DNA from 4 places in the Pelotomaculum sp. FP genome. Region 1 is predicted to be linked to each of the others. Evidence: riboswitches for the same ligand, from Rfam matches in the RefSeq annotation. Region 1 holds a riboswitch; each other region holds the start of a gene.
What was found. A riboswitch is a leader RNA that binds a small molecule or an ion and turns the genes downstream of it on or off. The one in region 1 is predicted to bind cobalamin.
Positions count from the first base shown of each region.

Region 2: linked by a shared signal. The riboswitch ahead of cbiD (cobalt-precorrin-5B (C(1))-methyltransferase CbiD) and the one ahead of Psfp_RS05595 (hypothetical protein) in region 1 are both predicted to bind cobalamin.
Region 3: linked by a shared signal. The riboswitch ahead of cobT (nicotinate-nucleotide--dimethylbenzimidazole phosphoribosyltransferase) and the one ahead of Psfp_RS05595 (hypothetical protein) in region 1 are both predicted to bind cobalamin.
Region 4: linked by a shared signal. The riboswitch ahead of cobU (bifunctional adenosylcobinamide kinase/adenosylcobinamide-phosphate guanylyltransferase) and the one ahead of Psfp_RS05595 (hypothetical protein) in region 1 are both predicted to bind cobalamin.

Region 1 covers NZ_QFGB01000009.1:70,013-73,218, forward strand. The annotation lists gene Psfp_RS05585 (carbon-nitrogen hydrolase family protein) at 1-331, shown strand, start outside; cobalamin riboswitch at 481-666, shown strand; gene Psfp_RS05590 (cob(I)yrinic acid a,c-diamide adenosyltransferase) at 780-1,322, shown strand; cobalamin riboswitch at 1,431-1,611, shown strand; gene Psfp_RS05595 (hypothetical protein) at 1,767-2,111, shown strand; gene Psfp_RS05600 (methylmalonyl-CoA mutase family protein) at 2,212-3,206, shown strand, end outside.
Region 2 covers NZ_QFGB01000008.1:80,292-83,497, forward strand. The annotation lists gene Psfp_RS05150 (DnaD domain protein) at 1-703, shown strand, start outside; gene Psfp_RS05155 (ATP-binding protein) at 787-1,479, shown strand; cobalamin riboswitch at 1,496-1,709, shown strand; gene cbiD (cobalt-precorrin-5B (C(1))-methyltransferase CbiD) at 1,873-2,988, shown strand; gene cbiE (precorrin-6y C5,15-methyltransferase (decarboxylating) subunit CbiE) at 2,970-3,206, shown strand, end outside.
Region 3 covers NZ_QFGB01000063.1:16,617-19,822, forward strand. The annotation lists gene Psfp_RS18035 (S-layer homology domain-containing protein) at 1-1,579, shown strand, start outside; cobalamin riboswitch at 1,644-1,821, shown strand; gene cobT (nicotinate-nucleotide--dimethylbenzimidazole phosphoribosyltransferase) at 1,939-3,003, shown strand.
Region 4 covers NZ_QFGB01000010.1:81,186-84,391, forward strand. The annotation lists gene Psfp_RS06110 (LL-diaminopimelate aminotransferase) at 1-568, shown strand, start outside; gene Psfp_RS06115 (translation initiation factor 2) at 672-935, shown strand; gene Psfp_RS06120 (DUF3842 family protein) at 1,104-1,514, shown strand; cobalamin riboswitch at 1,562-1,744, shown strand; gene cobU (bifunctional adenosylcobinamide kinase/adenosylcobinamide-phosphate guanylyltransferase) at 1,822-2,433, shown strand; gene Psfp_RS06130 (cobyric acid synthase) at 2,436-3,206, shown strand, end outside.

The DNA.
Region 1 (3,206 bases):
TGATGCGTTAGCCAAACTGGGTACGGACGTGCTCTGTGTGCCGGCCCTTTGGGGAGACTGCGAGAGCAAGTTTATCTGGGAGGCCAGACTGGGGGAGCAGATGCACCTGGCCGTAGCCAACCAGTGGGGGGATTTCGGCAAGTTTTATGCCATTGGCGGCAGTCTCATTTACAGTTATTCCCGGTATCCGGAAAAAAGGATCAAGTCGGAGTCTCCTGCAGGAGGTGACAAGATCAACATCATGCGGCTGTGCGCTAAAGAAACCAGGGAAAAGAGGTTCCTGGAAAATATAGATTACGAAGTCCTGCTGTATATGGAAGGCGCTACCTGATCGATACATTTTTGCAGCGTCATTCCTTATTATTGAAAAACATTGTCGATCCGTATATGACGGCGGCAGCTTGATGCCGCATTCCTGTAATGGAAACTATAGACAGAATAATGAAAATAAAGTATAATGCAAATATTGAGAGCAATTCCATTGCCTTACATGGAATGAGTTGATTGTCAAACAAAATATTGGCAGGGAACCAGGTGAGAATCCTGGACGGTCCGGCCACTGTATGTCGGGTAGTAACTTCCAAAAAGCCACTGGAGTTGGTCCGGGAAGGCGGAAGCGGCGATGACCCGCGAGTCAGGAAACCTGTTCATTTAACATAGCGCTTTCCAGGGAAAGGCGCGTGATTTGACTGTCATATTTTTGACATCAAACTCCCGGTTTTTCTTTTGAAAGAGCCGGGATTTTTATTTACTGCGATTTAATTTGCGAGGAGGTATTTATGGTGGGTACATCGGATTTGCAAAAAGGATATGTGCAGGTGTACACCGGCAACGGCAAGGGCAAGACGACGGCTGCCTTAGGGTTGGCTTTTCGCGCCATGGGCCGCGGGCTAAAAACCTATATCGGCCAGTTTATGAAAGGACAAAAGTATTCCGAATTACAATCGGCGCAGATGTGCAAGCCTTATATCACAATAGAACAGTACGGCAAGGACACCCTTATCCATGTGCAGAATCCGCCTCTGGAAGAGGACGTCAAAATGGCCCGGGAAGGGCTTGAAAAAGCGAAAAAAGCCATGAATTCAGGTGAATACGATCTAATCGTTTTTGATGAAATAAATACCGCCCATTTCTTTCATCTCATTACCATTGAAGAAATGCTCGAAATCATTAACTCCAAGCCTGAGCGCGTTGAAGTAATATTTACCGGCCGATATGCTCCGCAAGAGATTGTTGACGCGGCGGACCTGGTAACGGAAATGCTGGAAATAAAGCATTATTACACCAAGGATGTCCCTGCCCGTGCCGGTATTGAACGGTAACAACTTTGCCCATAGATCTTTAGAATGGTATTGAAACAGGCCAGAATTTTACAGGCGCATGAAAGCGCCTGCGTTTGCGCGAGGGGAGGGGGGAAATTTTTAACGACAATTGAAAAGTGCGGAACAGGTTGCTTGTTGTAATCAAAGGGAAGACCGGTGCAAAGCCGGCGCGGTCACGCCACTGTATGGGTGATTGCCTCGAAATATGTCACTGGCAGGCATTGCCGGGAAGACTTCGAGGTGCAGATGACCCCGAGCCAGGAGACCTGCCTGTTCCAGATCACCAGATGTACCTACGTTTGATAGGGAGGTGATGGTTAAACTGCGGGTTGTAGTTTTTTTGCTGCGACCTGTACTATGTTTGGCATAATATCCCTATCCCGGACAGGATGGGGTTTTATATTTTTCAGCAATAGCCGGTTTAAGGAGGTGAAGATTGGCTTTATGAAGCGAAGTTTATTGATATCCAGTCTTGAGCCCGAGTTCGATGAGTTTCTCCTGGATTGTAATGATCACCTGGAAAAGATTGCGTTTACACCTCTGGAGGAACGCATCAGAGCTGAAGACCCCGCATTAATCAACGGCATTTCTAACCTAAAAGCTTTGATGGGGGAATTTGACTTTGATAAATATATTAATTCCTTGATCGGTATGAGCAGGCATGAGGATATAATGTTTTTAATTACAAAAAATGCCATGTACAAATCGGTGATTGAATTAAGGTTCGTCAAGTCAATCATTGAGAGTTTTGGAGCAAGCGGATGCAGGATTATGGTCATGCCCTTTTGATTCATCCAGAAAGACAGCGGATATTCAGTATAGAGTTTCATAAATAAATTGATTAGTTCTTGCAGCAGAAAGGAGTGAAGACAGCGGCTCAAAACCTGTCTTGATCAGACAGACATTCTTGCCGCTGAAGCAGCGCCGGCAAAAGGATGCGGGCAAATTTGCACCGCGTTGGCTAGGCCGGGGCTGCCGGGATTCATTTTCAGGACAGAGATGGTCCGCGAATATTATGCCAGGAGAGGATAAAGGCATAGAACAGAAAGAGACATGCGGGTCAAGCCGGTTGTTTGGCGAATTTCCTTACGCCCGCTATGAAGAATGGCGTAAAGCTGCCGAAAAGTCGCTCAAAGGAGCTTCTTTTGAGAAAAAGTTAATCAGCAAGACTTATGACGGCTTCGAAGTCCAGCCGATTTATTGGCAAAGCGATGTTGAAGATCTGCCGCATATGGGTTCATTACCCGGATTTCCGCCTTTCGTGCGAGGCAGCGCAGCTCTGGGCTATTTTTTGAAGCCGTGGGAGGTAAGCCAGGAGTTCTCTTATGGCGATCCGGTGATGTTGAACCAGGCGATCCGGCACGACCTGCAGCGCGGCCAGACAGAGTTTAATTTTTGGCTCGACTATGCCGGGCTGGCGGGCCTGGACGCTGACGAGGCCGTAAGCGAAGATGTCGGCCGTGCCGGCGTTTCCATTTCCAGCCTGGCTGACCTGGCCAGGGTGCTGGAAGGCATAGACCTGGAAAAAACACCTGTCTATATGCAGGTCGGCACGATGGGTTTGCCTGTTCTCGCGCTGTTAAGCGCTTATATGCGGCATCAAGGGAAATCTACAGAAAAGCTGCGCGGCTGTATCGGTATGGACCCGCTGGGCCTGCTTGTCCGTACGGGCGTCCTGCCTTATTCGCTGCAGGACGCTTATGACGCGATGGCCTGGACCACCGCCTGGGCCAGGGAACATGCTCCGCTATTGCAAACGGTTTTAGTTCAGGGGCATCCTTATCACGACGCCGGCGGCAGTGCAGTACAGGAACTGGCCTTCGCCGCGGCGACAGCGGTCGAATACCTGGGAGAGATGCAGGCCAGGGGAATACACGTTGACGA
Region 2 (3,206 bases), on a different contig from region 1:
AATTTACTCAAGTATTGGTATCTCCGATTACCAGATGATGCTCTTAATCCAGCTGATCAGACTGCACGTGGAGGAAAAGGAGCTTTTTCCGTCCCCCGAAAAGCTGGCTGAATGCATGGAATCTGATCCAGCCAGGATTAGGAGGGAACTGGCTGGTTTGCTCGAAAAAGATATCATCTCGGTCAGCCGGTTCTATGACGGCACCCGCAACCTTATTGTGGAGGGGTATGATTTTGAACCCCTATTCTTAAGGGTCTCGGATATCTGGGCAGGCTTGCGCGCCCAGGAGATTGAGGAATCTGAAAAGCTGATTAAAAGTTCGGCCGGTTTAGGTGACAGCCGGTTTGATGTCCATACCGTCGACCTTATTTCCTTATTTGAGAATGAATTTGGACGGCTTCTCTCCCCCATAGAAGTTGAGCAAATCGACCAGTGGGCAAGTGAAATGGAGCCATTGCTTGTTGTTGAGGCGCTGAAAAGGGCGGTTCTGGGGGGTAAACACAACTTCAAATATATTAACACCATCTTGATAGAATGGAAAAAGAACAATGTCAGGACGCTGGAGGAAATATCCCGCTACGAGCAGGATTTTCAAAAACGGCGCTCCAGGCAAAAAAGCACAAATACCGGGACAAGCCCGGGTGGCGCGGACAATAATAACGATGCCAGGAAAAAGGCTTTCATCCGGACTCTTTATATCTAAAACATGACTTTTCTTAACAATATTTAAGGGATGCAGGTGATTGGGTGGGCTGCCAGCTGTGCGGTGACCGTGGCGTAATTATAATGGAGGAAGGGGCTATACCCTGCCGGTGCATGAAAGAAAAGGCAGCAGCAAAACTGTTAAAGGACTCCAGACTGCCTGTTAATCTTCAAAAATGCACATTCGAAAACTTCAAATTCAAATATTACGCTAAAAACTGTCTCGATCTGGTCAATGGGATATCTTACTATGAACTGGCTAAACATGCTTTTGAAGCGGCTCAAGGTTTTGTCAAAAGATTTTCGGCTGATCCCGGAGCCGACGGACTGCTATTTACAGGGCAGGTGGGAAGCGGTAAAACATTTCTGGCCTGTTGTATCGCCAATACCCTGCTGAAAGAAGGAAACTCAATTCTTTTTGCTGTGGTGCCTGACCTGCTGGATCAAATACGTTCGACCTATGACACGGGAAGAAATACTGAGGACCTTACCGAGTTTGACCTGTTGGATACGGCCAGGCAGGTGCCGCTCCTGATTTTGGACGACCTGGGGGCTCATAATTACACGGAGTGGACCAGAAATAAAATCTATTCAATTATCAATTACCGCCTCAACCACCGTCTTCCGGTCATCGTAACCACCAATATCAGCCCCGAGGACCTGGAAGGCTATCTGGGAGAAAGGACTACTTCACGCTTGCTGGAGATGTGCAAGCCCTACCGGTTTTTGGTGGATATGGACATACGCGCTATACAGCGCAAAGAAAAAGGTTATTAAAACCTGTAAAATATGAAAAAGAACAACGCGGACAGGTGCCCCGCCGAGGGGAGAATAGGGAAGACCGGGGAAATGGAAACTGGTTCCAAAAAGGTCCAGATCTAAGGAGCCGGCGCGGTCCCGCAACTGTAACCGGGAGAGTACGCCGCACTTTTGTCACTGGGTTAACCGGGAAGACGCGGCAACAAAGACCGGAAGCCAGGAGACCTGCCTGTCTGCTGCTCACCGCAGGCTTCGCTGGAAAGCCAGGGGTTTTTTTGACGCATATGAAAAGCCCCGTCTAGTTGACCGGGCTTTTATCATTTCTCCGGCTTGGTGCGGCCAACGGAGCTTTTGTCGCAAGGAATTTTAGTTCTTCGGCCGCATGGAGGAAGCTGTTATGAATGAACTGTTATGAATGAATTGGAAATATCCATGCTGAAGACCGGAATTACCACCGGCGCGTCAGCTGCAGCGGCGGCGCGTGCGGCGGCATTGCTGCTGTTGCGGGGTGAAACCAACAAAAATATTACCATTGTGAACCCTGAAGGAAACCTGCTTGAGGTTCCTGTTGAGAGTTTGGAACTGGACGGCTCCTGTGCCAGGGCTGTTGTAATCAAGCAGGGGGGGGATGATCCCGATGTAACCAGCGGCCTGCCTGTGGTAGCTGAAGTCGCTGTCTGTGCTGGCGGCGTTCATATCATGGGGGGACGAGGTGTCGGGGTTGTTACCAGGCCAGGCTTGCAGGCGCCGGTAGGCAGTCCCGCCATAAATCCCGTTCCGCGTAAAATGATTGTGGATGCCCTGGACGACCTTATTAGGCCAGGCTCGGGCGTAGAGGTTACTATTTCAGTCCCCGGGGGCGAGGAGGTGGCTCTCAAGACCCTTAACCCGCGTTTGGGGATTGTTGGAGGTATTTCCATCCTGGGCACCACCGGCATTGTCAGGCCGATGTCTGAAGAAGCTTTTAAAAAATCACTCGCTCCACAGGTTGACCTGGCTGTGGCCGCCGGCTACCGGAAGGTCGTCCTCACCCCGGGCCGGATTGGCTTCCGGACGGCGGTCGAACGGTATGGATTGCCTCGCGAAGCTGTGGTTGAAATGAGTAATTTTGTGGGCTACATGCTGGATGTCTGTGTCGACCGGGGCATTGAAGCAGTTTTATTATGGGGTCACCATGGGAAATTAGTAAAAGTCGCAGCCGGCATCTTTCATACCCACAACAGGTTGGCCGACGGGAGGATGGAGACCCTTGCCGCCTTCGCAGGTCTTTACGGGGCGCCGGCCGGTCTAATCAGCAAAATTATGGCAGCGGGTTCTGCTGAAGAAGCGTTGGGTTTGCTTAAAGAGAGCGGCTTCGCCGGAATATTCAATGCTATTGCGGCCAGGGCCAGTACCAGGGCCGAGGCTTATACCCGCACCCGGTTGAAAGCTGGTACGGTACTGCTGGGGTTGGATGGAACGATACTGGGTATGGACGAGTCAACTCGTTTAATTGGAAGGGAAATGGGATGGCAAAAATTGCTGTAGTAGGGGTTGGACCCGGTGGCAAGGAACATCTGACTCCGGCAGCCATACGGGCGGTCGCTGAGGCGGATGTCCTGGTGGGCGGGGAGCGCAGCCTGGCCCTTTTCAGCGGTCAACCGGGCGAAATTTTCACTATTAAAAACAATCTGCAGGAAATGATTGAGTATATCCGGGAGAGAATGGACGAGAAAAAAATTGCGGTAATAGCTTCGGGTGATCCC
Region 3 (3,206 bases), on a different contig from region 1:
GGACGGTGGTGGTTCCACCACCATGGCCGCACGGAGCCTGGGTGACTTCGAGGCCGGCCTGATCAATCAACCACAGGGTTCTTCCTTGCGATCAGTTGCAGATGCTATAGGCGTTTTTTCGACAGCGCCGCAGGGCAGTTTGCACGGCATGGCTGTAAGCGGGCCGTCGTTGGCTCTTGCCGGAACACAAGCTTCATTTAGCGCCAAAGGGTATGATGAATACTACAATCCTGTAAGTATTAAACCAGCCGACATAAAATGGTCCGCAACTCCTTCAGGTGATTTTACCGGTAATGTTTTAATACCTAAGCAAGGTGGTACGGTAACCGTGACGGCCAAGCTGGATAACGTACAGAGTTCGGTGAATGTGCAGGTTGTCGGGCCGGAGTCACTATTAAGTTTAGCTGTAACACCGTCGGCTATTACTGTTAAGCCTGGGGAGAAGGTTCCCCTGTCGGCAAAGGTGAATACAATTTATGGTGATACCTTTGATTTAAAATTCCAGGATGTCACATGGACCATCAGCGGTTCAATAGGTAAGATTGCGGATGGCAGCTTTACCGCGACAGATCAGGTTGCTGAAGGTGAAATTAAGGCCACCTTCCAGGGGTTGAGCACATCGATACCGGTTACTGTTAAACCGTCCTGGGTAGAACTGCAGGCCCTTCCAGAGCAGGAATCATCTGCTGGACTGGATAGCTGGATTCATGTTACGTTCCCTGCGTCAAGCGTATCAGCGCCGGCCACGATAAGGCTGGCTTATGCCGCTGAGACTACCGGGTTGCCGGCGGACTGCATCAACCTCGGCGCAATAACGGTAAGCCCGGCGCCTGGGGAGAAAGCTGATCTCAAGGCCCCCTGGTGGCTGAGTTGGGATTATCAACCCGGTACAATAACTGGCCGTCCGGCCATCCTGATGTGGGATGATTCCACTAAAAAATGGGAAGAGCAGCCTGCCAGGCTGGATGACCAGGGTGAGGTGAAAACAATTAGCGCCCGGGTATGGGGGTTTGGCCAACTGGTCCTGGTGGATGACCATAGGAGACTTCCGTCCTTCAAGGATACCGGCAAGCACTGGGCCGAAGCGGCCATCAACGACCTGGCGGCGCGCGGGGTGGCCAACGGTTTTCCCGATGGCACATTTCTACCCGGTCAGGCCGTAACCAGAGCTCAGTTTGTCAAGCTGCTGTCATCAGCCCTGCAGTGGCCGGCCGTGGAAAAGTTACCGGCCTTTAAGGACAGCATACCAGACTGGGCCAGCAGCGCTGTCGCTGCCGCGGTTGCCAACGGAGTCGTCTCAGGTTACCCGGACGGTACCTTTAGGCCGGATTCATGCATTACCAGAAGTGAGATGGCTGTTATGATCAACCGGGCGCTGGCGCTGCAGGAGACAGACGAAAAGCTAAAGTATAAGGATACAGGAGCAATTCCCGATTTTGCCAGGACTGCGGTGGCCAAAGCTACCAGCGCCGGTTTATTGCAGGGCGAAGGCGGCTTATTCAGGCCCAAGGACGGGGCAACCCGTGCGGAAACAGCGGTGGTGGTCAGCCGGGTGCTTAAGTTGTGGGTTGAAAAATAGAAAATATTTCTGCCTTACACAGCAGGAATATATATGCCTAAAGTTGAATCTTTATAAAAATTATTACCGTGTTAAACCAACAGGTGCCCGCTGGGGAGAATAGGGAATCAGGTTTAAGTCCTGAGCGGTCCCGCCACTGTAAACAGGAGCGCTATCGCTAGTTTGCCACTGGCAGTTTGCCGGGAAGGTGCGATGTGTGATGAATGTGAGCCAGGAGACCTGCCTGTTGTGTCCACGAACCCTGCTTTGCAGGGGTATCCGATGGATGATGGTAAAATCCACGGCCTGATGAGGCTGTGGATTTTTGTTTTTCCTCAGCTGATTCCAAGTTCTAACTATATTAGGGAGGTTGAAAAACAATGCTTTATCAAACCATCAATCAAATTGGAGACCTGGATCGCAAGGCCATGGAAGAGGCGCAGAAACGGCTGGACAGCTTAATCAAGCCGCCGGGGAGCCTCGGCGTACTGGAAGAGATGGCAATACGCCTGGCCGGTATTACCGGCAAAGCCAAACCCCGCGTTCAGGGGAAATCGGTTATCGTCATGGCGGGGGACCACGGAGTGGTCGACGAAGGTGTGAGCGTAGCGCCCCGTGAAGTTACCGTCCAAATGATGCAGGCTATGGTAAATGGTGTAGCTGGAATAGGGGTTCTGGCAAGGCACGCTGCTGCCAGACTGGTTGTGGTCGATGTCGGTGTTCTCACGCCCGCCGCCTTGCCGGGTGTTGTACAGCGCAAGGTCAGGGCAGGTACCGGGAATATTGCCGCCGGCCCGGCTATGTCACGGGATGAGGCAGTGCAGGCCCTGGAAGTGGGGATAGAGGTAGCCCAGTCCGAGATTGACGCGGGAAGCAGCCTCCTCGCTACAGGAGATATGGGGATCGGCAATACCACCCCGAGCAGCGCTATCCTGGCAGCCTTTGGCGGCTATACAGCTGAAGAGGCGACCGGCCGCGGGACCATGGTCAACGACGAAGTTATGAGACTGAAGATTTCCGCGATAGCCAGGGCGCTCGCAAAAAACCGGCCGGATCCGGAAGACGCCCTGGATGTTCTGGCAAAAGTCGGCGGGCTTGAGATCGCCGGTCTGGCCGGTGTGATCCTGGGGGCCGCTGCCAGGCGGACGCCTGTGTTGATTGATGGATTTATAACCACCGCGGCAGCCCTGGTGGCCTTCAAACTGCAGCCTAAATCCCGCGAATATATGATTGCCTCCCACCTGTCCGGTGAACAGGGACACCGCCTTATGTTGGACCTGTTGGACCTGCGCCCGGTGATTCACCTGCAAATGAGGCTCGGGGAGGGAACGGGAGCCGCTCTAACCATGAGCCTGGTTGAAGCTGCCACGAAAATAATGCGGGAGATGGCTTCTTTTGACGAAGCCGGCGTCTCCGACCTGGAAGAAGATAAAATACTGAAATAAGAACGCGGCGCCAGTAGCGGATGAAAACTAGTCAATGTGGGTGCGATCTGTATTAAATTTCAGATTAGTTATATTTTTAACTTGATATGGTTCTATTGTGTTATACTATTACTTACAGGTAGTAGTTAAGAAACAACTGCAGGATCCCTGCCGGAGGGAAATAAAATAAAAGCAGCTTTATACTGCTGAGGTGGTGAGCGCCG
Region 4 (3,206 bases), on a different contig from region 1:
CTGCCATGACGTGGCCTACGCCGAACTGGCTTACGACGGTTTTAAACCTATGAGCTTTTTGGAAGTCCCCGGCGCAAAGGAAGTGGGGGTTGAGTTCTACTCACTTTCCAAGACCTACAATATGGCTGGCTGCAGGGTCGGCTTTGCCGTAGGCAATGAAAAGGCCATATCCAATCTGGCCCTGGTCAAATCCAACATTGATTACGGAGTGTTTTTTGCGGTCCAGGAAGCTGCTGTAGCAGCCCTGACCGGTCCGCAGGAATGCGTCAAAGAGAATGCGCGTACCTATCAGAGGCGCCGCGATGTGCTTGTTGACGGACTGGCCAAGTTGGGTTGGCAGATGCCCAAGCCCAACGCGTCCATGTTTTTATGGGCGCCAATTCCACGCGGGTATACTTCCTCCAGCCATTTTGCCGCCGACCTGCTGGAAAGAGCCGGCATAATTGTTATTCCCGGTATCGCTTTCGGTGAGATGGGAGAGGGTTACGTCAGGATTGCCCTGGTCAAAGACGAAATCATGCTGGCTGAGGCAGTACAGAGGATTGGTCAAAATTTTAATTTCCTTTAGCAATCACTTAGTGAGGGAACCTGCTCAAATGTCTATTAGCCTTCAAGCCGGCATATACTAGGATCGAAACACCTGGTGAGGAGATGCCGCCGTGGAAGAAAGGATGGATGTTGATTTCTTAAGGGATAGGGTCCTTGAGCTTGAGGAAAAAGTTGAACAGCTCAGGTTAAGCCGGAGAGTACTCATGAACTTGATTGAAAAAATTGAAAAGGATAAAGCTGGATTTTTATCCCGCCTGGAAAGGGAAAATCGTAAACTTCAACATAACAATTATCGCTATGCCCAACGGTTATTACATAAAAACAGGCAGATAGTGGAGTTGGAGTCAAAACTTCAGGATGGCGCCTCTCAAAATTTTCGCAAATAAATAATCTATCCACAGATATATACACAGGATGGCAATAATTGTTAGTATTAGCATAATACGCCTTGATTAAGGTTTAATCGACAAGCAATAGACCCGGGGGGGTCTTTTTTTTGGTCATATATGGTATAATGCTATATATTACAAATATTATGAATGGCGGCGGTTTTGGTGCGAATAGCCGTGATTGACGGGCAGGGCGGAGGTATAGGCAAACACCTTACTGAAAGACTGCGCCGGGAATTACCTGAAAATATTGAGTTTTTGGCCCTCGGAACCAATGCTCTGGCCACTTCCGTGATGTTGCGGGCAGGCGCCAACGAAGGAGCAACCGGCGAAAATGCCGTGCTCTACAATTCCTTACGGGTTGACATCATTGTCGGGCCAATCAGCATTCTTTTTCCAAATGCCATGCTGGGTGAGTTGACTCCCAAAATGGCGGAAGCCATTGCTTCCAGTCCCGCCCGCAAGGTGCTCCTGCCGCTTAGCCGCTCCGGCATTGATATTGTCGGCTTAAAGGCTGAGCCGTTACCGCACCTGATCGAAGAATTGGTTAAAAAGGTAAAGGATATTATTACATGATAAATAGTTCTTGCTCTGCAGGATAATGGTAGATGATGTGGAATATGAAAAATTAAATTGCCGCAGTCGCCCTTTTGGGTGTAATTGGGGAATCAGGTGCGATACCTGAGCGGTCCCGCCACTGTAACCGGTTACGCGCACAGCGCTTTAATGCCCGGCCAGGCTTATTAAAGGGGAGTAAATGCGGGTAAACGGAAGCCAGGATACCTGCCTGCGGGTAACGACCGGACTTCCTTCGAGGTAAAGGGGACGGCGGGTAAAATTGCTTTACACAAACCCCGTTCCTTTAAGGAGGCGGGGTTTTACTATGGTAAGCCCATTTAAAGTATTGATCGGCTGGTGGATTATGAAAGGTAAACTTATCCTGGTATTGGGAGGAGCCCGCAGCGGTAAAAGCGAGCTGGCTGAGAACATAGCTTCACGGCTTGGAGGGGCTGTTAAATATATTGCCACTGCCACAATACAAGACCCGGAAATGGCTGAAAGGGTCAAACTGCACCAGGGACGAAGGCCTGCATCCTGGCTCACGTTCGAAGAACCGACAAATATCCTTGGGGTTTTAAAAAATGGAAAGCAGGGCGATGTGTTTCTTCTGGACTGCGCCACCCTTTGGCTTACCAATCTTCTTTTGGCAGAAAACCTGCCACGCTGCGGAGCTGCGACTGCTGAAAAGCAGGAATATATCCTTGGGCAGGCTCAAGCCGCAGCCGAAACGATTCACCAGGGCCACCACCTGATTATCGTTTCAAGCGAAGTCGGGTTGGGCCTGGTTCCGGACTATCCCTTAAGCAGGACGTTCCGGGATCTGGCAGGAAAGGTCAATCAGCTTCTGGCCTCAAAGGCGGACCAGGTCTACTTAACAATAGCCGGGCTTCCTCTGGAGATAAAGTCGCTGGCAGAGCAAAAATGGAGTGATTGATTATGTCGGCCAAAACGATCATGATTCAGGGAACAGCTTCACACGTAGGCAAGAGCGTTCTGGTTGCTGCGCTTTGCCGCATTTTTAAACAGGACGGTTACCGTGTCGCCCCTTTTAAGTCACAGAACATGGCCCTGAATTCCTTTGTCACCAGAGACGGCGGTGAAATGGGGCGGGCTCAGGTGGTGCAGGCCGAAGCTGCGGGTCTGGAGCCTTCTGTTGACATGAACCCGATTCTGCTCAAACCTACCGGACACGCATCGTCCCAGGTGGTGGTCCTGGGCAAGCCGGTGGGCAACCTGTCCGCCATGGGTTACCATACGGATTACGCGCCTAAAGCCCTGGCAATAATCGAAGGAGCTCTGAACCGGCTGCTTGCGGCAAATGACATGGTGGTGATCGAAGGCGCCGGAAGCCCGGCTGAAGTCAATCTTCAGGAGCACGAAATTGTCAACATGCGTATCGCCAGGATGGCGCAAGCCCCGGTTTTGCTCGTAGCCGATATTGATAAAGGGGGAGCCCTGGCCTCAGTAGTAGGCACCCTGGAACTGATAGCTCCCGACGACCGCGCGCGTGTACGCGGAATTATTATCAACAAATTCCGCGGTGATATCAGCCTCTTTCAACCCGCGGTGAAATTTTTGGAAGAGAAAACCGGTAAACCGGTAATCGGGGTGGTCCCTTATTTTCAGGGGTTCAGGGTTCAGGAGGAGGATACCATACCTGAGGATAGAAGCCGTGCCGAACTGGTCGAAGAACAGGGCTGGGTTGAT